Regions from separate parts of the Novosphingobium sp. BL-S-19 genome, predicted to be linked through region 2. Evidence: riboswitches for the same ligand, from Rfam matches in the RefSeq annotation. Region 2 holds a riboswitch; each other region holds the start of a gene.
The links. Region 2 has a riboswitch for cobalamin ahead of ACZ1JV_RS06225 (TonB-dependent receptor). Riboswitches for the same ligand answer to the same signal wherever they lie in the genome.
Positions count from the first base shown of each region.

Region 1: another riboswitch for cobalamin. It lies ahead of cobW (cobalamin biosynthesis protein CobW); the one in region 2 lies ahead of ACZ1JV_RS06225 (TonB-dependent receptor).
Region 3: another riboswitch for cobalamin. It lies ahead of ACZ1JV_RS11455 (TonB-dependent receptor plug domain-containing protein); the one in region 2 lies ahead of ACZ1JV_RS06225 (TonB-dependent receptor).

Region 1 covers NZ_CM145497.1:865,394-872,406, reverse strand. Annotated here, with positions in the region: gene ACZ1JV_RS03825 (helix-turn-helix domain-containing protein) at 1-176, shown strand, start outside; gene ACZ1JV_RS03820 (DUF3325 domain-containing protein) at 196-465, opposite strand; gene ACZ1JV_RS03815 (PepSY-associated TM helix domain-containing protein) at 462-2,012, opposite strand; gene ACZ1JV_RS03810 (hypothetical protein) at 2,009-2,320, opposite strand; cobalamin riboswitch at 2,660-2,905, shown strand; gene cobW (cobalamin biosynthesis protein CobW) at 3,105-4,154, shown strand; gene cobN (cobaltochelatase subunit CobN) at 4,154-7,013, shown strand, end outside.
Region 2 covers NZ_CM145497.1:1,453,031-1,460,043, reverse strand. Annotated here, with positions in the region: gene ACZ1JV_RS06235 (prolyl oligopeptidase family serine peptidase) at 1-1,401, shown strand, start outside; gene ACZ1JV_RS06230 (IS256 family transposase) at 1,467-2,669, opposite strand; cobalamin riboswitch at 3,107-3,350, shown strand; gene ACZ1JV_RS06225 (TonB-dependent receptor) at 3,526-5,574, shown strand; gene ACZ1JV_RS06220 (HU family DNA-binding protein) at 5,758-6,033, shown strand; gene ACZ1JV_RS06215 (hypothetical protein) at 6,043-6,165, opposite strand; gene ACZ1JV_RS06210 (TonB-dependent receptor) at 6,715-7,013, shown strand, end outside.
Region 3 covers NZ_CM145498.1:647,504-654,516, reverse strand. Annotated here, with positions in the region: gene ACZ1JV_RS11470 (histidine phosphatase family protein) at 1-583, opposite strand, end outside; gene cobT (nicotinate-nucleotide--dimethylbenzimidazole phosphoribosyltransferase) at 580-1,602, opposite strand; gene ACZ1JV_RS11460 (DUF1636 domain-containing protein) at 1,599-2,006, opposite strand; gene ACZ1JV_RS11455 (TonB-dependent receptor plug domain-containing protein) at 2,006-3,961, opposite strand; cobalamin riboswitch at 4,150-4,358, opposite strand; cobalamin riboswitch at 4,416-4,625, shown strand; gene ACZ1JV_RS11450 (hypothetical protein) at 4,825-5,412, shown strand; gene ACZ1JV_RS11445 (cobyrinate a,c-diamide synthase) at 5,409-6,725, shown strand; gene ACZ1JV_RS11440 (tetratricopeptide repeat-containing sulfotransferase family protein) at 6,758-7,013, shown strand, end outside.

The DNA of each region.
Region 1 (7,013 bases), 590 kb from region 2:
GCAAAGGATCGCAGCTGGTCCCCGCGGCCACCCCGCTCGCCCTGCGCAAGCTGGCAGCGGGCGAGGATCCGATGCTGGGTCTGGTGACGCCGGACATGCCCGATTTCGCGGCTTATCGCGCGATGCTGGGCCGCGCAGTGGAGGAGGATTTCGCGCGCCTGCACGCGCTCTGCTGATCGAACCGGCGGCGGGCGATCAGCCCTTGCGCCAGTGCAGCAGCGCGATGGTCAACCAGGCGCCCACCGACAAGTGGGCACACCAGGCGACCGCGCCATAGCCGCCGCCGAACGCCATGGCGTCCACCCCGAAAGCCAGCGCCAGCAAGGCATATCCGGCAACCCGGATCGCATGGGCCTGACTCTTGGCCAGGGTGCGCCCGGCAAGGTCCCGCTGATGGCGGGACATCGACAGCGCCAGTGCGACGAAACCGCCAAGCGCCAACAGGATCGCAAGAATGTGGGTCATGCCCGCACCGCCCGGTCTCGCCCTGTCGCACCGTCGGTGCCCGCCTTGCGCGACCGCGCGGAAAGCTTTGCAGCGCCCAGCGCGAACAGGGCTGCCAGAGCCAGCATCACCAGATCGAACGAGATGAACAGCCAGTCGCCGCGCACAATGCTGATCGGCAGACCGCGGCTGGTGGTGAAGGCATTGACGACCGGCACGGCAGCATAGAGCACCGCCGCAAGCGTCAGCCCTTCAACCCAGGCACGCGCGGCAGGCCGCACCAATGCCCAAAGCAGGACCCCCAGCCAGACGGCGAACAACGTGTGGATTTCCCAATCCGGCCGATCCGCCAGGCCGCTGGGTATCAGCCGATTGGCCAGGAAATAGGCGGGAATCCCCGCGCCCAAACCGGCCACGACGGCGATATTGAGCCGTTCGACGAGCCGGAAACCAAAGTGCGGTCGCTGCGGATCGGGCAGCCGCTGGCGGCGCTTGACCGTCCATAGCACCAATCCGGTGCCCACCATCGCCGTGCCCGCCAGCCCGCTGAGGAAATAGAGCCATCGCAGGCCCATTTGCGCGAAACGCCCAGTGTGCAGGCCGATCATCACGCTTTCGGTCTCAAGCGCCGCGCCCTTGGGCAGGCTGCCGTTGAGTACGCGGCCGGTGGCCCCTTCGAAGGTCAGCACTTCGCCGCGCGATCCCATGGCCTCTCCCGGTCCGCGCGTCACCGCCACGGTCGCTTTCGCGTCACCGGGATTGTCGATCCGCACGTAGCCGACCTGGCGGCCACCCCACTGCGCGGAAGCGGCCCGCATCAGCGGCCCGATATCGACGAGCGGAGCCTTGGTGCCGCTACGCTCGGGCGCGGCGGCCTCTCCGAAGACTTGCGCCTGAAAGGTATCAGGCGATGCGTAGTTCGCCAGAATCCCCCAGGGCACGTACATCGTCATCAGCGTGACCAGCCCGGTGAAGGTGATCATCAGATGAAAGGGCAGCGCCAGCACGGCTGTCACATTGTGCGCGTCCAGCCAGGATCGCTGCCCCTTGCCGAAGCGCAGCATGAAGAAATCGGCAAAGATCTTCTTGTGCGTGATCACGCCGGAAAGGATCGCCGCCAGCATGAACATCGCCGCGATGCCGACCAGATAACGCGCCCAGAGCACCGGCATGTAGTGCAGGTCGAAATGGAAGCGATAGAGGAAATAGCCGCCGCGCGTCTCGCGCGCGGTAACCTCGTCACCGTTCTGATCGACCACGGCTTCGGTCTGCGCGGCGGCGCCGGTGCCGGGATACCAGAACAACTGCGTGGTCGCGCTGCGGCCGTTGGGCAGTGACAGATACCAGAAGCCGGCGTCGGGCGCCTTGCGCTCCAGATAGCGGATCGCCCCTTGCGCCGATTTGACGGGATCGGCATCGCCCACAACCTCTGGCTGCATCCAGCGCGTGATCTCGTCCTGGAAATAGGCAGAGGTGCCCGTGGCGAACATCGCGAACAGCAACCAGCCGAGCACGAGGCCGGACCAGGTGTGCACCAGCGCCATCGATTGCCGCAGGCTATCCTTCACAGCCGGCCCCCCGCTTGCAGGGAAAACCATAGCCAAATGGCCATGACGCCGCCCGAAACGGCCATCCACAGCCACACGCGCGCGATCGAGCGCATGCCGAACGCGATCAGCGCCACTGTGGCGAAGATGGCGAACGACAGCAGAGTACCCGCCACGCTCGCCTCCGCCGGCGCGACACCCATGCCATACGCCAGCCCGCGCGCGATGCAGGCCGTGGCCAGCGAAGACAGCGCATAGTTGGCCGGTATCGCCGCCAGCAGCCGGGCTGCTAGGTTCGTCCTGGTAATGCCGGTTGCAGAGGAAGCCATGGCGCCTGTCCTGCCTGTTACCGAGCGACGCGCGCCAAGCGCAGCACCGCCGCAAAATCAGCCGGACTCGGGCCGAATGGTTTGCCGGATGAAGTCGTTGTTTTCACGCTTAGACCACCTTCCGACATGCTATTGCGAGCCATTCGCACAAATTCGGCTGCTAGGCGTTGGCGGTGGTCGAGTCAATCGCCCGAAGCTTAAAACTGACGTGGAATAGCCATGCATCGCCGGAACGCCGGTGCGGAATGACGCCGCAGCCGAATGCGCCGTCCGGATGCAGGCTTGCGGGCCATGGTTACGAAGGCTAGGAGCCTGCCTGTCTGCCACCGCTCCAACGGCGGCGGGCAAGATCGCGCCGGTGCCCCGCAAGGGGCTTAATACGGGAACACGGTAAGAGCGGCCCGCCCGCTCGATTCCGGGGCTGTCCCTGCAACTGTAAGCGGTGAGCGCGATGCACATTCGCGGCGGGACGACGATTTCCGCCGCAGCCACTGGGTCGGACGCTAAATCATGCGGGGCCTGGGAAGGCCGTGCATCGCGTGATGACCCGCGAGCCAGGAGACCTGCCGGCGCGATGTCGCTCTTGCCGTGGCCCAGGGAATGGCCAAGGCACGGTAACTCTTCCGTCTGAGCGACGTGATGCATGCGGCCGGGGCCGCAACGGCATGCCACGTCGGGCGCGCGCGCCTGTCCGTCGTCGCAGGCCAGGCGTCGCGTTTCGGCCATCCGGACGCGGCGAGACGCTCCGCCCGTTTCCGAGTTACCGGCGCGCGGGAGAAGACCGTTGAGCAAAGTTCCCACCACCGTCATCACCGGCTTCCTTGGCGCCGGCAAGACCACGCTGATCCGCCACCTGCTGCAGAACGCCAAGGGCCGCCGCCTCGCCCTCATCATCAACGAGTTCGGCGATGTCGGCGTCGACGGCGAACTGGTGAAGGGCTGCAACGACGAAGCCTGCCCGGAAGACGATATCGTCGAACTGGCCAACGGCTGCATCTGCTGCACCGTCGCCGACGATTTCCTGCCGACCATGCAGAAGCTGCTCGACCGCGAGAACAAGCCCGATCACATCATCATCGAAACCAGCGGCCTTGCCCTGCCCAAGCCGTTGGTGAAGGCCTTCCAGTGGCCCGACATCCGCACCCGCGCCACGGTTGACGGCGTGGTCGCGCTGATCGACGCCGATGCCGTCGCGGCCGGCCGCTTTGCCACCGACGAGGCGGCACTGGCAGCGGCCCGCGCGGCGGATCCGATGCTGGACCACGAAAGCCCGCTGGAAGAACTGTTCGAGGAACAGCTGGGCTGCGCCGACATGGTGGTACTCAACAAGACCGACCTCGTCGACGCCGATGCGCTCGCCCATGTCGAGACGCTGGTGCTGGCCGAAACGCGCCCCGGCGTGAAGATCGTGCGCGCCGATCACGGCGCCGTCGACATCGCGGCGCTGCTGGGCATCACCGCCGCGGCCGAGGACGATCTCGATTCCCGCCCCTCGCACATCGACGGGCTGGACGAGGATCACGACCATGACGACTTCGATAGTTTCGTCGTCTCTGGTGGCGATGTGGTCGATCTCGACGCGCTTCTCGCCCGTTTGAACGACCTTATCGCAGAGCACGACATTCTGCGCGTGAAGGGCATGGTCGCCGTCGGCGGCAAGCCCAGCCGCCTTGTCGTGCAGGCCGTCGGCCCGCGCATCCAGCACTTCTACGACCGCGCCTGGCTGCCGCAGGAAGCGCGCCGCACGCAGCTGGTCGTCATCGGTCAGAAGGGGCTGGACCGCGCTGCCATCGAGGCGGGGCTGGCGGACGTTCTCGACGTCGTGAACGCCTGATGCACCTGCTGTCCGCCACGCCGGGGACGATCTCCAACGGCGAGGAGGCGATCGACCTCGACCAGTCTCCCGGCGACATGGTGATCCTCACCGTGGCGGACAGCGAACTCGCCTGCTTCGCGGGCGCGGCGGCGCGCATGCCCGAAGGCGCACCCAGCATTCGCCTCGCCAACCTGCTGCAACTGCGCCACCCCTATTCGATCGACCTCTATGTCGAAAAGGTGATCGCCAAGGCCAAATTCGTCTGCGTGATCCTGCTCGGCGGCAAGAGCTACTGGGGCTACGGCATCGACGAAATCGCCCGCGTCGCGCGCGAGAACGGCATTGCCTTCGCCGCCATTGCCGACGGGCGGGAGGCCGATCCCGCACTCGACCGCGCCTCCACCCTGCCCGCCGAACTGCGCGAGCGGATGCGTGACTATCTGCGGCAGGGCGGCACGGCCAATGCGCTGTCGTTCCTGCGCACCGCCGCCCGGACCATCGGCCATGACGCGGGCGAGCCGGACGATCCGGTGCCGGTGGCCGACGCCGGGCTCTATCTTGCGGGCACCGAGCGCGCCGGGCTTGCCGAAGTGCAGGCAGGCTGGACCGAGGGCCGCCCGCTAGCATTGCTGGTGTTCTACCGCGCACTGATGATCGCGGGCACGCTGGACGCCGTGGACGCCATGATCGCGGCACTTCAGGAGCGCGGCTTCAACGTCGCTGCCGTCCACGTCCGCGCCTTGCGGGAGCCTTTCGCAGTAGACTGGCTGGGCGGATTGCTGGGCGAGGTCGCGCCCGATGTGATCGTCAATGCCACCAGCTTCGCCTCCTCCTCCGCAGGCGATGACCGCAGGCCGGGCATTCTGGAGAAGGCCGATTGCCCGATCCTGCAAGTCGCCTTCGCGGGCGTCGAGGAAAGCGAGTGGCAAGGCGCCGCGCGCGGCCTTGGCCCGCGCGATCTCGCCATGAATGTGGCGCTGCCCGAAGTGGACGGCCGCCTGTTCACGCGCGCCGTCGCCTTCAAGGCCGCCGAACGCTTCGACGAAGTGACCCAGTGCGGCATCGTCGTCCCGCGCGTCGCGCCGGACCGGGTGGCGTTCGTCGCCGATCTCGCCGCCAACTGGGCGAGCCTGCGCCGCACGCCGTCTGCTGAGCGCCGCGTCGCGCTGGTGCTGGCGAACTACCCCAACCGTGATGGACGCATCGGCAATGGCGTCGGCCTCGATACCCCCGCCAGCACCGCCGCGATCATCGCCGCGCTGGACGAGGCGGGTTACGACACCCGCGAAGCATCGAAGGACGGCGCCGCGCTGATGCGCGTGATGACCGGCGGGGTGACCAACGACCTGACATCACTGGGCCGGCCCGGCGAAGTTTCGCTGCCGCTGTCGGTCTACGAAGCCGCCTCCGCAGCGGTGCCCGACAGCGCGCGCAAGGCCATGGTCGAACGCTGGGGCGAGCCATCCGCCGATCCCTTCGTGCGGGACGGCGCATTCCGCCTGCCGGTCCACCGCTTCGGCAAGCTAGCCGTCGCCGTGCAGCCCGCGCGCGGCTACAATATCGATCCCAAGGCCAGCTATCACGACCCGGCCCTGCCCCCGCCGCACGCCTATCTCGCCTTCCACGTCTGGCTGGCGCAGGACTTCGGCGCGCAGGCGGTGGTCCATGTCGGCAAGCACGGCAATCTGGAATGGTTGCCCGGCAAAGCCATCTCGCTCTCGCGCGAGTGTTTCCCGGAGATCTGCGCCGGGCCGCTGCCGCAACTCTACCCCTTCATCGTCAACGACCCCGGCGAAGGCACGCAGGCCAAGCGCCGCATCGGCGCCGTGGTCGTCGACCACCTCACCCCGCCGCTGACCCGTGCCGAGACTTACGGCCCGCTCAAGCAGCTTGAGGCGCTGGTGGACGAATACTACCTCGCCGCCGGAATGGACCCGCGCCGTCTCGACCGGCTGCGAAGGGACATTCTCGATCTGGCGCGCAGCCACGGCCTCGACCGCGATGCCGGGGCCAGCGGTGATGACGACGATGCCCTTTCGGCCATCGACAACTACCTCTGCGAGTTGAAGGAATTGCAGATCCGCGATGGTCTGCATGTCTTCACCCAGTCGCCCGAAGGCCGCTTGCGGCGTGACCTGCTAGTGGCGCTGGCCCGCACGCCGCGTGGCTATGACCATGCCGGACAGGCCTCGCTGCTGCGGGCGATGGCGGAGGACTTCGGTCTGGACTTCGACCCGCTCGACTGCCGGATGGGCGATCGCTGGAATGGCGTCCGGCCGGAACCGCTCGGGGCGGTATCCGATGAACCATGGCGCACCCACGGCGACACCGTCGAACGGCTCGAATTGCTGGCAGCGGAATGGGTTAGCGAAACAACCCAACTTCCGCTCGTCCTGAGCTTGTCGAAGGACCACAGCACAGCGCCAGCATCCTTCGACAAGCTCAGGATGAGCGGAGCGGGGGACAGGACGCTGGCCGTTCTCGACGCCATCCGCACCGACCTCGCCCCCCGCATCGATCTGTGCGGCCCGCGCGAGGCCGAAGCCTTGCTGGCCGGACTCGACGGGCGCTTCGTGCTACCCGGCCCCTCCGGCGCCCCCACGCGCGGACGGCCTGATGTACTTCCCACGGGGCGCAACTTCTACTCGGTCGACACCCGCGCCGTGCCCACTGCCGTTGCCTGGGAACTCGGCCGCAAGTCCGCCGATCTACTGGTGGAGGACTACCTCCAGCGCGAGGGCGAGTATCCCAAGGCCGTGGCCCTTTCCGCATGGGGCACCGCCAACATGCGCACCGGCGGCGACGACATCGCGCAGGCCCTCGCGCTGATGGGCGTGCGCCCGCGTTGGGACTGGACTTCGGGCCGCGTGGTCGGCT
Region 2 (7,013 bases):
CCGATCCTGATGAAGCGCGGGCTGGATCCGGCCATTGCCTTCGAAAATATCCAGACGCCGTTTGTCGTCACCGCCCAGGGGTCGTCGCACGCTCTGCTGGCCCTGGCGGACGTGCGCACGGAAATGCGCCTCTATGTCGCGCCGCTCGCCGATATCGTCTCAGGCAAGCCCCGCTGGCAGGAAGTCGCACGGTTCGAGGATGAAGTTACCGGCTTCGACCTTCATGGTGACGATCTGATCCTGCTGGCCAACAAGGATTATCCGCGGGGCCGCCTGTTGAAGACTTCCGCCATCGCCCCATCCCTCGCCACGGCGACGGAAGTGGTGCCGCAGGGGCCGCAAGTGATCGAGAGCATGGAGCGCGCGGCAGACGGGCTCTATCTCAAGATCATGGACGGCGGCGTCAACCGCCTTCGAAAGCTGGGAAGCGATGCGAAAGTCGCGGAAATCCCGCTGCCGTTCGACGGCACCATCGGCGGCCTGTTTGCCGGCCCGCAGCAACCGGGCCTGCTGATGACCTATGGCGGGTGGCTGACGCCGCCAGATGTATGGTCTGTCGATGCGTCGGGCAAACTGGCGAAGACAGGCATGAACCCGTCGCCGAAAATCGACGTCAGCGGCTATACCACCACCCGCGCATTCGCCACCACGCGCGACGGGACGCAAGTGCCTTATGCACTGATCTACAAGAAGAACCTGCCCCGCGATGGATCCGCTCCTGCGTTCATCCAGGCATATGGGTCCTACGGCGCCGCGGCCTACACGCCGACGTTCCTCGGCAAGATGCTGGCTCTGATCGATGCCGGTGCGGTCGTCGGCTTCGCTTATGTCCGGGGTGGCGGCGAATATGGCCGCGAATGGCACAAGGCGGGGCAACTGGCCAACAAGCCCAATACCTGGCGCGACCTGATCGATGTGTGCGAAACGCTTTGCCGGGACAAGTGGACTGCGCCCAAGCATCTGGCCATTGGCGGCCGCTCGGCCGGCGGCATCACGGTGGGCCGTGCGCTGACGGAACGGCCGGACTTGTTCGCCGCCGTGGTCGACGGCGTGGGATGGTCGAACCCGCTGCGCTACGTGGTCGAACAGAACGGCTATGGCGAGGAGCCGGAATGGGGCGCGATCAGCGATCCCAAGGGCTATCAGTACCTCAAGGCGATAGATAGCTATCAGCATGTGGTGGATGGAACGCCCTATCCGGCGGTGCTGCTGACCACCGGGGTTACCGATCCGCGCGTGGCGCCGTTCCACGTTGCCAAGATGGCCGCGCGCCTGCAGGCCGCCACCAGTTCAGGCAGGCCGATCCTGTTGCGTGTGGATTACGACGCCGGCCACGGCATCGGCTCTACCCGCAGCCAACAGGATCGCGAAGCAGCGGACAGCTATGCTTTCATCCTTTGATCGTGTCCCCAGAGGTGGTGTAGCTTTTCTGGACCACCTTGCTTTTCGGCTTCAGCCTGAGCCGATCATGAGCCAGGTACTGCCGACAGCATGACAATAGGATTGTCGCTGAGCGGGGCCATCGTTTCAAGCGTCATGTAACGTGCGCGCTGGACGGCCCATTCGTCGGACTGTTCCATGAGGATGGCTCCGACGAGACGGGTGATGGCGGCTTCGTTTGGGAAGATCCCAACGACCTCGGTCCGCCGTTTGATTTCGCCATTGAGGCGCTCGATGGGGTTTGTGCTGTGTAGTTTGGCGCGATGCTCGCGCGGGAATGTCATGTAGGCCAACACATCGGGCTCAGCGTCGTCCATCAGCGTGGCTAGCTTGGGCAGTTTGGGCCGCACTTGGTCGGCGATCGAGCGCCACTGCTGGCTCGCAGCTTCTGGGGTTTCCTGGGCGAAGGCGGTGGCGATGAACGCGGAGACCACGCGCCTGCCGCTCTTGCCGGCATGGGCGAGTGCATTGCGCATGAAGTGGACGCGGCAGCGCTGCCAGGTCGCGCACAGCAGCTTGGAGACCGCCGCCTTAATGCCTTCGTGCGCATCGGAGATGACCAGCTTGACGCCACGCAGTCCTCGGCGCGTCAGTTTGCGCAGGAAAGCGGTCCAGAACGGCTCGGCCTCGGAAGGACCGATATCCATACCTAGCACCTCGCGGCGGCCATCGCTGTTGACGCCCACCGCGACGATCACCGCCACCGAGACGATACGCCCGTTCTGCCGCACTTTCACGTAGGTGGCGTCAATCCATAGGTACGGCCAGTCGCCTTCGATTGGGCGTTCGAGGAAGGCACCGACTTTCTCGTCGAGTTCCTCGCAAAGCCGGCTGACCTGGCTTTTCGAGATCCCATCCATACCCAGCGCCTTCACCAGGTCATCTACCGAGCGGGTGGAGATGCCCTGGATATACGCTTCCTGGATCACCGCGGTCAGCGCCCGCTCGGCCATGCGACGGGGTTCGAGGAAGCCGGGGAAGTAGCTTCCCTTCCTGAGCTTGGGGATGCGCAGTTCGACCGTCCCTGCTCGCGTCTGCCAGTCGCGCTCGCGGTAGCCGTTGCGCTGGACCAGCCTCGCCGCAGATTTCTCGCCATGGCCGGCACCGGTCAGGTTGCCGACTTCCATCTCCATCAGCCGCTCGGCGGCAAACGAGATCATCTCGCGCAGAATATCTGCATCCGGGGTCTTCTCTACCAGCGAACGCAAGTGCATCATCGGATCGGTCATCGTGATTCCTTCCGTCAAGTTTGAGCTTCGCAACCCAAACCTACCCGAAAATCACGGTGACCACCTCAGCCTTCAGCTACACCACGTCCTGGGACACGATCCATCCTTTGGCAGACCACGTAGGCGCTGCAGGCCAGACTTCATAGCTATGGCGTTGCTTGCCCCTGTCGGCTTGGCCGCGTTGGAATCGCCCTACGAGGCGCAACTCGCTGCGGAAATCCAGCCACGGGGCACCGGTCAACGAGAATGTGCGGGACTGGTAGCGCCGCCAGCAGCAATTCGCCCGGAATTGCAGACCTCGCCTTAAGTGAGAGCCAAGGGCGCGGTCGTTCGCCGTCACCAACTGCCCGTTTCCACGATGAAAACGTGGAATCGTCACAGCGGCTTGCGCAATGGAGTGATGCAGGATAGCTGGCTCCATCCATCACCTTAAAGGCGATGGACAAGATCGCGCCGGTGCCTCGAAAGAGGCTTAATAGGGAACACGGTGAGGGAGCTTGTCTCTCGAATCCGGGGCTGTCCCTGCAACTGTAAGCGGTGAGCGCGATGTACATTCGCGGCGGGGCAAGGACGCCCGCCGCAGCCACTGGGCCGGACGCTAAATCATGCGGGGCCTGGGAAGGCCGTGCATCGTCGCATTGACCCGTGAGCCAGGAGACCTGCCGGCGTCTGGTCGCTCTCGCTTTGGTCCAGGGGATGGCCGAGGCCCGGTAATTTTTCCGTCTGAGCGACGAACGAGCGGTGAAGGCCGCATCGGTTCGCGTAACGGTCGCCTCGGGCGTCCGGCCGTTGACGCGCGCCGACCGTCGTTGGCGGCACGCCTTCACCCCCAGTCGCAGACGCCGGGGGAAGTTTGATGACTATTTACATGAACGTGCTGCGCGCGGGCCTTTGCGTGGGCGCCGCTCTTATCGGTGCGACAGCCCATGCCGAGGATACATCTTCGGCGGGATCGTCAGCCAGTGATTCCGGAAGCGGTGAGTCTGCCGAAATCCTTGTCTTTGGGCGCGGCGAGGCGAAGATTGGCACGGCCCATGCCGCCAGTGAGGGCAGCGTCGGCGGGTCGGACCTGCTCGTTCGGCCTCTGTTACGCGTGGCCGAACTCCTGGAAGCGGTACCGGGGATGGTGGCCGCCCAGCATTCCGGCAGCGGCAAAGCCAATCAATACTTCCTGCGTGGCTTCAACCTCGATCATGGCACCGATTTCACCACTTACATCGATGGCGTGCAGATGAACCTGCGCACGCACGGGCACGGGCAAGGCTATCTGGACCTCAACGGCCTGATCCCGGAGATCGTCGCGCGCGAGGACTTCCGCAAAGGCCCCTACAGGGCAGACGGCGGCGATTTCGCGCTGGCTGGCGCGGCCTATATGACCACGATCGACGCTTTCGATCGGCCGTGGCTTTCTATGGAAGGCGGTTCCTACAAGTCCGGCCGGCTTGCTGCCGGCGGCACGATCAAGGATCTTGGTGGCGGCGATCTCACGCTCGTCGGGCAGGCCAAGCGCTATGACGGACCCTGGGAAGAAGCCGAACACCTGCGCCATTACGCCGGCTTTGCCAAATACTCGGTTCCAGTTGGCGAAGGCACGGTTCAGGCCTCGCTCCACGCCTATCACGCGACCTGGCGGCCGACCGAACAGATCCCCGAACGCATCATCGGCTCGGATATCTGCGACGACGTATTCTGCTCGCCCGATCCTTCGGCACGGGGCCGAACGACGCGCTTCGTCGGCAATGTTGGGGTTACCCAGGCCACGTGGAGCGCGAATGTCTATGCCCAGTATTACGACTGGAACATGTATTCGAACCCGACGTACGCCGATCCCGACGGCACCAGCGCCCAGATCGACCAGTTCGACAAACGCTGGGTGACAGGGCTGACGGCCCGCAAGCAATGGCAGATCGCTGACAGTCTGGAGCTGTCGGTCGGCACCGAAAATCGCTATGACCATATCGGCAGCGTGGGCGTCAACCGCACATCGAACCGCGAATTCCTCTACTCTCTCGGCCGTTATCATGTCGAGGAACTTTCGGGCGCGCTCTACGGCGAAGCGACGTGGAAGCCGCTGGCCGGTCTTCGCCTGACAGGCGGCCTGCGCGGCGATTACTATCACTACACGGTGCGCGCGCGTGATGCCGCCGCGGCGGATCTTGGCGAAGGCAAGGGCCACGATTCCATCGTTTCGCCGAAATTTTCTGCCGCGTACGCAATCACATCGCAGTTTGAGGTCTATGCCAACTGGGGCAGAGGGTTCCACTCCAACGACGTGCGCGGTGCAGTCAATGTCGATACGCCGGTGCCCGTGCTGGTGCGCGGCACCGGCAAGGAACTCGGCGGGCGCTTCCAGGCGGGGACGTTCTCGCTGACGGGAACCTACTGGTGGCTCGACGTTGCCAGCGAATTGCGCTTCGTGGGCGATTCCAACGCGGTGGAACCCACCGGCGCCAGCAAGCGGCACGGTTATGAAGTGGTTGCGTTCTGGCGGCCGCTGCCGTGGTTGGCGCTGGACGGCAACTATACCTGGAACCATTCGCGCTATGACAATGGCGACCGGATCCCCAATGCCTTCGAGAATGCCGCCTCAGCCGGGGCAGCCATCGTGCTGGACCCGTGGGAAGCCAGCATACGCGTCCGCCATCTTGGCCCCTACCCGCTGGTGGAGGACAACAGCGTGCGGGACAAAGGCAGCACGGTCTTCAACGCGCGCGCCGCGTGGAAGGGCGCCAAGATCGAAATCTACGGCGAAGTACTGAATATCTTCAACAGCTGGGACAAGGACATCGCCTACTACTACGAATCCTACGTTCCGTCATTTGATGCCGATGGGCCGGTGGAAGGCCGCCTGAGCCGCGTGATCGAGCCACGCACGTTCAAGATCGGCGCACGATATACGTTCTGAGCAGCGGGAACCGTAGAGTCTTAAACTCGAGCGTTCCCAAACCAGCCCACTGGGTTTCGAGAAATCGTCCAGACCCAGTGGGCTCCGATAAACTATGCACAGGTGTTGGCGGTGTGACATTGCTGCCTTGCGCGGCCGGCTATAATTCTCCTGGCAGAATTCATAACGACAGGAGAATAGACGATGAACAATTCGGACCTTGCTGAGAAGCTCGCTGCTGAAACCGGCGCCACGAAGGCCGATGCCAAGAAGGCGGTCGATGCAGTCTTCGCAGCCATTGCCGACGCGGCGGCTGCCGGCGACGAAATTTCGCTGAACGGCTTCGGAAAGTTCAAGGTGAAGGACTCTCCGGCTCGCGAAGGCCGCAATCCTTCGACCGGCGAGACCATCCAGATCGCCGCCTCGAAGAAGCTGACCTTCGCCCCGGCCAAGGCCGTCAAGGACAAGTTGAACGGCTAAGACTGCGCTTCAAGAATGGGACGGCACGCCGCCACCAGCGCCGTGCCGTCCCATTCCATGTTCAGGAGAAATTTCCACGATGCGCTGCCGTGTCGTCGCGGCGAGCCGCTGGATATCGCGGTAGTCGTCCATGCCGCTCTACTTTCTTACCGAAGTCTCCCGCCGTCTGCGTTGACCGGATGAACTGTAGCAAAATGATGGGCACGGTGCCTGCTGCTTCGGCTCAGCTTCGTGAAACGCGCGCTTCAAAAGCAGCTGAATGCCGGCCCGCACGCTTTATCTACCATTCTAGCCTGGGCCACCTCTGCAATCGGGCGGAAGGTGCGTGCAGTCGATAATGCCGCGCCGATCCAGATCGGCACGTGACGACTGGAAACATCAGACTTCCAACCCTTGCAGGTCTGCCATTCCCAATGACTGGCCGCCGCGCTGCATCGCCACACCTGTGCGCCGAAACCGCGATTGCTGCACCGGGCCTTGGAATAGGAATGCTTCGGCCAGACGAAGCACAACTACCTTGCTGATGTTTCTCAACTTTTTAGGTTGACTTAAGTGTGGAGCCTGCGGGCTTCAGCTGAGGCGACCGCGCCAGGCAAATCATCCAAACCGAATTTTCCGAACCGCCCGCCCGTGCGCTGCCCGGCAGGCGATGTCGGCGTTCGTCATGAATTCAGGGGCTACATGAGATCGATCAAGCTGGCGGGCTTTCGTCATTCACTTTTGCTGCGTGCAGGATATGTTTCCGTTTCGATCGTGGCGTTCTCAGCGGGAGGCGCCGCAGGGGCGCAGGAAGTCGCTCCGGAAGAGGCCCAGGCGAGCGACATTGTCGTCACCGGCATTCGTCAATCACTGGAACGCGCCGCGCAGATCAAGCAGCAGGCGCCCCAGATCGTCGATTCGATCGTCTCGGAAGATATTGGCAAGTTTCCCGACCCCACGACCGCAGCCGCACTGCAACGCGTGCCGGGCGTGCAGGTGTC
Region 3 (7,013 bases), on a different replicon from region 2:
ATCCCTGATTCCTCTCCAGCGCGACGATCTGGGCGGAGGGCAGGCGCCCGCCCGTCTCCGGCCAGAGGCGCAGGCTCAGCACCGCGCCATAGCCCAGTTCGAAGGCCCAGACCTGCCGGTGATCGAAGCCGAACAGCACCGAAAGCGCCGCGCGCATGGTGCCGCCGTGGGTGATGACAAGGCTGGAGCGCTGGATGCCCAGCAGCGCGTCCGAAACGCGCGCGCGCAATTGCGACCAGCGCTCGCCGCCCGGCGGGGCGCAAGCGTCCGGATCGTCCCAGAACCGCGCCTGCACCGCCGGATCGAGCGCATCGGGCGCCAGCCCGTCCCATGCACCGAAATCGAGTTCGCGCCAGCGGCGGTCGGCCTGATGGGTCAGCTTGCGCAGCGCCGCGATCTGGCGCGCCGGAATGCGCGCGCGCGACAGGTCGGAACTGAGGACTTGCGCGAATTCCAGCTTTTCGGCCCGCACCACGCAGCGCGCCGTGCCCGATGGCAGCGGCAGATCGTCACGATGGCCCAGCAGCAGCCCCGGCTCGCTGGGTTCGCCATGGCGCATCAGGTGCAGCAGGATGCCGTTCACGCGGCGTCTTTCCCGGCGACCGCGGCCTCCGCAAACGTCGCCATTCCGGCATGGGCGGCCAGTGCCGAGCGCACGATCTGCGCCGCCACCGCCGCGCCCGATCCCTCACCCAGACGCATGCCCAGATGCAGCAGCGGATCCAGCCCCAGCTTTTCCAGCAGGCGCACATGCCCGGCTTCGGCCGAGCAATGCGCGGCGACGCAGTGATCCAGCGCGCCGGCATTGTCCGCCTGCAGCGGTGCCACTGCGGCGCAGCAGATGAACCCGTCCAGCAGCACCGGAATGCCGTGATGCCGCGCTGCCAGCACGGCGCCGGCCATCGCCGCGATCTCGCGCCCGCCAAGGCGGCGCAGGGTTTCAAAAGCGTCGGTGCAGGCGGCGCCGTGCAGCGCCAGTGCCGCCGCCACGGCATCGGCCTTGCGCGCCACGCCCTGATCGTCGACCCCGGTGCCGCGCCCGGTCCAGTCCCGCGCGGCCCCGCCGAAGACTTGTGCGCAAAGCGCGGCGGCGGGCGTGGTGTTGCCGATGCCCATCTCGCCCACGAACAGCAGGTCGAGGTCGGGCCGCACCGATGCCGCGCCGATGTTCAGCGCCTCCAGGCATTCGGCCTCGCTCATCGCCGGTTCGGCGGTGATGTCGCCGGTCGGCCGGTCGAGATCGATGGGAACGACAGACAGTTCGGCGCAGCAGGCCTGCGTCAAGGCATTGATTGCCGCCCCGCCCGCAAGGAAGTTGGCGACCATCTGATGCGTCACTTCGGGCGGATAGGCGCTGACCCCGCGCGCGGCGACGCCGTGATTGCCCGCGAAGACCACTGCGCCGATCCGGTCCGCGCGCGGCTTTTCGCGGCCTTGCCAGCCGGCCATGAACACCGCGATCTCTTCCAGCCGGCCCAGCGAGCCCGCCGGCTTGGTCAGTACCGCCTGCCGGCCCTCGGCCGCGGCGACGGCAGCGGCATCGGGCGCGCGAAGCTGGGCAAGCGCGGCGGCGAAAGCGGCGCGATCGGCGAACATGGTCATGTGCAGATAAATCCCTCAGGCGGCGTGCGCGTGATGAAATGGCCCTTCACGCCGTCCGGCCACTGGCGATAGGGCACCTGCCCCTCTTCGCTGGCCGCATGGCGCGCGGCATATTCCAGCACGGCGCGCGCGGCCTCTTCGCCGGGCGTGAAATCGCCCAGCACATAGCCGACCTTGCCCGGCGCGCGGATGTGCACGGTGCAATGGCGCTGGCAGGCGAACAGGCAGGCCGTTTCCTGAACGGCCACGCCCTGCAATTCCGGATCGGCGGCCTGCACTTCGCGCATCGCCTCTGCCAGCAACGCGCCGCCGCGCCGACCGCCGTCGTCCTCGCGCGCTTCTGCCGAAAGGCGGCAAGTGTTGCACACGACCACGGAAGGCCCCGGCGCGACGGCGCGCAGCATCAGAACTGGCTCCGGATGCCGAAGTAGACCGTGCGGCCAAGCTGGCTATAGCCGGCCACGGTCTCATAGTCCTTGTCGGTCAGGTTCTCGATCCGGCCCTGCAGCATCAGCCCGGGCATCACCTGCCACTGCGCGCGCAGATCCAGCAGCCAGTAATCGTCCAGCTTGGCAGTGCCAGTGGCGGCATTGTAGCTTTCACCCGAATAGCGCGCGGCCAGGCTGGCGCGGATGCCCTGCGGCAGATCCACGCCGCCCTCGATATTGGCGAGATGACGCGGCACGCGCTGCAGCTGGCGGCCATACGTGCTGCTGTCCGGCGTGCGGTCTTCCGCTTCGATCAGGCTGTAGTTGCCGTCCAGGAACAGCACCTTCCACTTGGCCGATGCCGCCAGTTCCAGACCTTGCGCATGGGCCTTGCGGACATTGGCGTAGTAGCCGAAGCGCGTGGTATCGGTGCCCGGCACATAGCAGATGTCGGGCAAGGTGCCGCTGGTGGGGCAATAGGCAAAGTCGATCAGATTGTCGGTATTGCGCTGGAACCAGGTGGCGGAGACATGGAGCAGTTCGCCCAGGCTCTGCTCGGCGCCCACTTGCCAGCCCTTGGCCTTTTCGGGCTTGAGGTTAGCCACGCCATAGTCGCTGAACATCTGGTAGAGCGAAGGCGCCTTGTACCCCTGATCGTAGCTGGCACGAAGCACCGTCTTGCCTTCGTTGGGCGTATAAGCCGCGCCGGCGCTGAACACCGTGTTGCCGCCGAAGCGCGACTGGTGATCGTACCGTGCGCCGCCGTTCACGGTCAGCCCGGTCACCGGCGTCACCCGCAGCTCGCCGTAGACGCTGTTCGTGTCCACCTTGTACGGCGTGGGGGTATAGGGCGTGGTGCTGTTGGTGGGGGACGCGGTGGTCATGCGCTGCTCCTCGCGCTCGGCGCCGAACACGGCCTGCACGGCCTCTGAGAAGCTGTAGGTACCCTGATATTCGTAACGGCGCACGCGGCCATGCGCGTCGAACGTGATCTGGCGGATCTTGCGCGTGGGATCGTAGTTCGCGCGGTCGGTCTCGGTCTGCGTCACTGCCACGCGGTTGACCAGCTTGCCGTCCAGCAGCGCGAAGTTCAGCCCGGCATAGCCCGACCATTCCTCGGTCCGGCCATAGGCCAGCGAATCGCCCGCAGTGCCGTCGAATTCATTGCGCGAGTTGGACCAGTATCCCCGCAAGTCCAGCGATACGCCGGGCGCCACGCGGAACGTCATCGTGCCGCTGGCCGAAGTGCGGGTGAAGCCGTCATCTTCTGTGCCGGTGTCACGCGCCGAAATGCCGTCGGTAGTGAAGCGCGATGCAGAGACGCGCCAGTCGATCGCGTCCGACGTGCCGCCGATCCCGGCGCGGGCGGATACGGTGTCATGCGTACCCGCTTCCACCGCGAAATTGCCTTCCAGCGGCTTGGTCGGCTTGCGGGTGGTCACATTGATGACGCCGCCGATGGCATCGCTGCCCCACAGGATCGACTGCGGGCCGCGCAGAATCTCGATCCGATCGATATCATCGGTGAAGAGCGTGGAAAATCCGTAGCCGCCGGCGGTGGATGATGCGTCGGACAGGCGCATCCCGTCGATCACCATCACGCTCTGCCCCGCGTCCGCGCCGCGAATGCGCACACTGGTGGTGGTGCCATAACCGCCGTTGCGCGAAAGGCTGATGCCGGGCGTGCGCAGTAGCACGTCGGTCACCGCGATCGGCTGGGCGGCGGTGATCTGCGCATCGTCAAGCACGGTGATCGTCTGGGCGACGCGGTCGGCCTCCACCGGAGTGCGCAGCGCGGTGACGACGATGCCGTCTCCTCCTGCATCGGCTCCGGCATCGGCGGCATCCGCAGCCCGGGCAACAGTGGGGACGGCGATGGAGACGAGTGCCAGCGCAAGCGGGCTGGCGGCGGTGAGAATGGGGTACTTCATGGCATTTCCTTCGATACAGTCGTCGAAGCTCCAGCCGAAGGCATCGGCACGAAGAACACGCGGGCGCGCGCTCGGCATCGCTGCCGGGCGCTCGGACGGCGTACCCCGCGCCGGCGCTGGTCCGGCGGAGCAGTGGCTGTCGTTGCGCGAGGAAATCCCCCCGTTCACCCGGCACACCCTGTCCGGACGAAGAACGACTGCGACGGGCAGGTCTCCTGGCTCGCGGGTCGGTGCCGGTTCAGCCGCCTTCTCGGGAATTGCGCCGGTTTCAATGGCTTGGCCCCCAATGGCGAAATGGCCGAACGGCTCGCCGCTTACAGTTGCAGGGGCAGCCCAGGTCTTACACCTGTGTTCCCTTTTGATCCCCTTGCGGGGAACCTGTCGCGGCGCGGCAACTATCGTGCGGGAAGCCGGCTGGCAAGTGTGCGAAGCTTGCGCCCTTGCGCAAAGTGCCATAGGCGGGGCGGCGCAAGGGGTGCCCGAAAGGGCTTAATCGGGAAGCCCGGGGCCGCGGCGACGTTCGCGGCAGGCCGGCACTGCTCCCGCAACTGTAGCCGGGGATGCGCCCCGCCATATGCCATTGGGCCGATAGGCATCCGAGAAGGCGGCGGACAGGCGCGACGATCCGGCAAGTCAGGAAACCGGCCCTTCGCTGTCGATCCTTCGCGCGGGCGGGATGTACCGGGCGGACGGGGCGGGGTTCCATCGCGGGAACCGCCTTGGCGAGACGACAAGCCGCATGTCGTGTCGAAGGGAGCCTGAACGAAATGACACCGATCCGCTGACCCACTCGCCCCGGCGATATCGCCCCGGGACCTTTCGTGCACGCGCCTTCCTTCCATTTTGCCGGGAGACCATTGCCCATGAACACCGCCGCCAAACCTGCCTTCGCCCGCCTTGACCTTTACGTGTTCGCCGCGCTCGCCGCACTGATGCTGGTGACGCGCAGCCATTCGCTGAGCCACCTGGTCCATTTGCCCGATACCGACCTTGCCAGCTTCTTCGTGCTGGGCTTCTTCGTGCGCCGCATTTCCGCCTTCGCCGCGCTGTTCACGCTCGGTTTCGCGATTGACGTGGTGGTGATCCGGGTGCTGGGCGGTTCGGGCTTCTGCTTCACGCCCGCCTACTGGATGCTGCTGCCGGGCCACGCCGTGCTGTGGTTCGCCGGCCGTTTCGCCGCCACCCGCTGGGGGGATCGCCTTGCCGCCCTGCCCGCGATCGCCGCGCTGCTGGTCGCCGCCACATTCACCTCGCACCTGCTGACGAGCGGCGGGTTCTACTTCCTTGGCGGCCGCTTTGCCGATCCGACGCTGGCCGGATTTCTGCCGCGCATCGTCCGCTATTTCCCCGGCAACCTGCTGGCCACGCTGCTGTGGGCCGGCGTTGCCGCCGCGCTCTGGGCACTGGTGGTGAGCGCGCGTCCCGACTTGCGCCTCCAGCGCAGCCGATGACCGCCTGCCCGGCGCTCCTGGTCGCCGCGCCCGCATCGGGCCAGGGCAAGACGCTGGTCACGGCCGCCCTCGCCCGCCGCCACGCCCGCGAAGGGCGGCGCGTGCGCCTGTTCAAATGCGGGCCGGACTTTCTGGACCCCATGGTGCTCGAAGCCGCCAGCGGCGCCCCGGTCCATCAACTGGACCTCTTCATGGTGGGTGAGGCGCAATGCCGCGCCCTGCTGCACGAAGCCGCGCAAGAAGCCGACCTGATCCTGATCGAAGGGGTAATGGGTCTGTTCGACGGCGATCCTTCCGCAGCAGACCTTGCCCGCCGGTTCGGCGTGCCAGTGCTGGCCGTGATCGACGGTTCGGCCATGGCGCAGACTTTCGGTGCGCTGGTCCACGGCCTTGCCAGCTACCGTCCGGGCGTGAAGGTGGCCGCCGTGTTGGCGAATCGCGTGGGCAGCCCGCGCCATGCAGAGATGCTGGAACAGGGCGTGCCCCCCGGCGTGCGCTGGCTTGGCGCAATGGCACGCGATACCGCGATTACGCTGCCGGAACGGCACCTCGGCCTCGTGCAGGCCGGCGAAGTGGGCGATCTCGCCGCGCGGCTGGACCGGGCGGCGGACCTTTTGCCGGACAGCACGCTATGGCTGCCGGCTCCCGTGGATTTTCCGCCGTGCGCCATTGATGCCTCCCCAGCAATGCTGACCGGGCACACCATCGCGGTCGCTCGCGATGCGGCCTTCTCCTTCATCTATCCCGCCAATCTGGCGATGCTCGAAGGTGCCGGCGCACGGATCGCCTTCTTCTCTCCGCTGGCCGACAGCGAATTGCCGGACTGCGACGCGCTCTGGCTGCCCGGCGGCTATCCGGAACTGCACAGGCATCGTCTCGCCGCGAACGCAGCGATGCTTGCCGCGATTCGCGCGCACCATGCCGCCGGCCGGCCGATTCTGGCCGAATGCGGGGGGATGCTCTACGCCTGCGAAACGCTGGACGATGGCAAGGACGGCCAAGGCCGCGCCCATCTGCTGGGCCTGCTGCCGGCCCGCGCGGCGATGCAGCCCCGCCTTGCCGCGCTGGGCATGCAGCAGGCGGAAATCGACGGGCAAACGGTGCGTGGACACACCTTCCACTACTCCACGCTCGATACCGCGCTGGAGCCGATTGCCCGCGCCATCACCCCCGATGGCCGGCCCGGAGAGCGGGTATTTCGCCACGGTTCGCTGACGGCCAGCTACATGCATCTCTACTTCGCGTCCGCGCCGGAACTCGTGGCAGCGCTATTCGGCGCTACCGCACTGGAACCAGCCGTAAAGTCCGGTTGACTCCGCCGCGCGCAAGGGCACTAAGCTGCGGCATGTCCGCCGATCCGCAGACCATTGCCGCCGCGCGCAGCGCGCTGTCCTCGGGCGATCTCGACCGGGCCGAAACGCTTGCCCAATCGGCGCGCGCGCAGCCCGCGCTCGCGCTGGACGCGGTGGAGGTTCTGGCGCTCTGTGCCAAGGCGCGCGGAATGGGTGACCGCTTCGAGGCGCTGCTGCGCGAAGCCATCGCGCTGGCCCCCGATCGGGCGTGGCCGCGCGACGATCTGGCCGAGTGGCTGCATGACACCG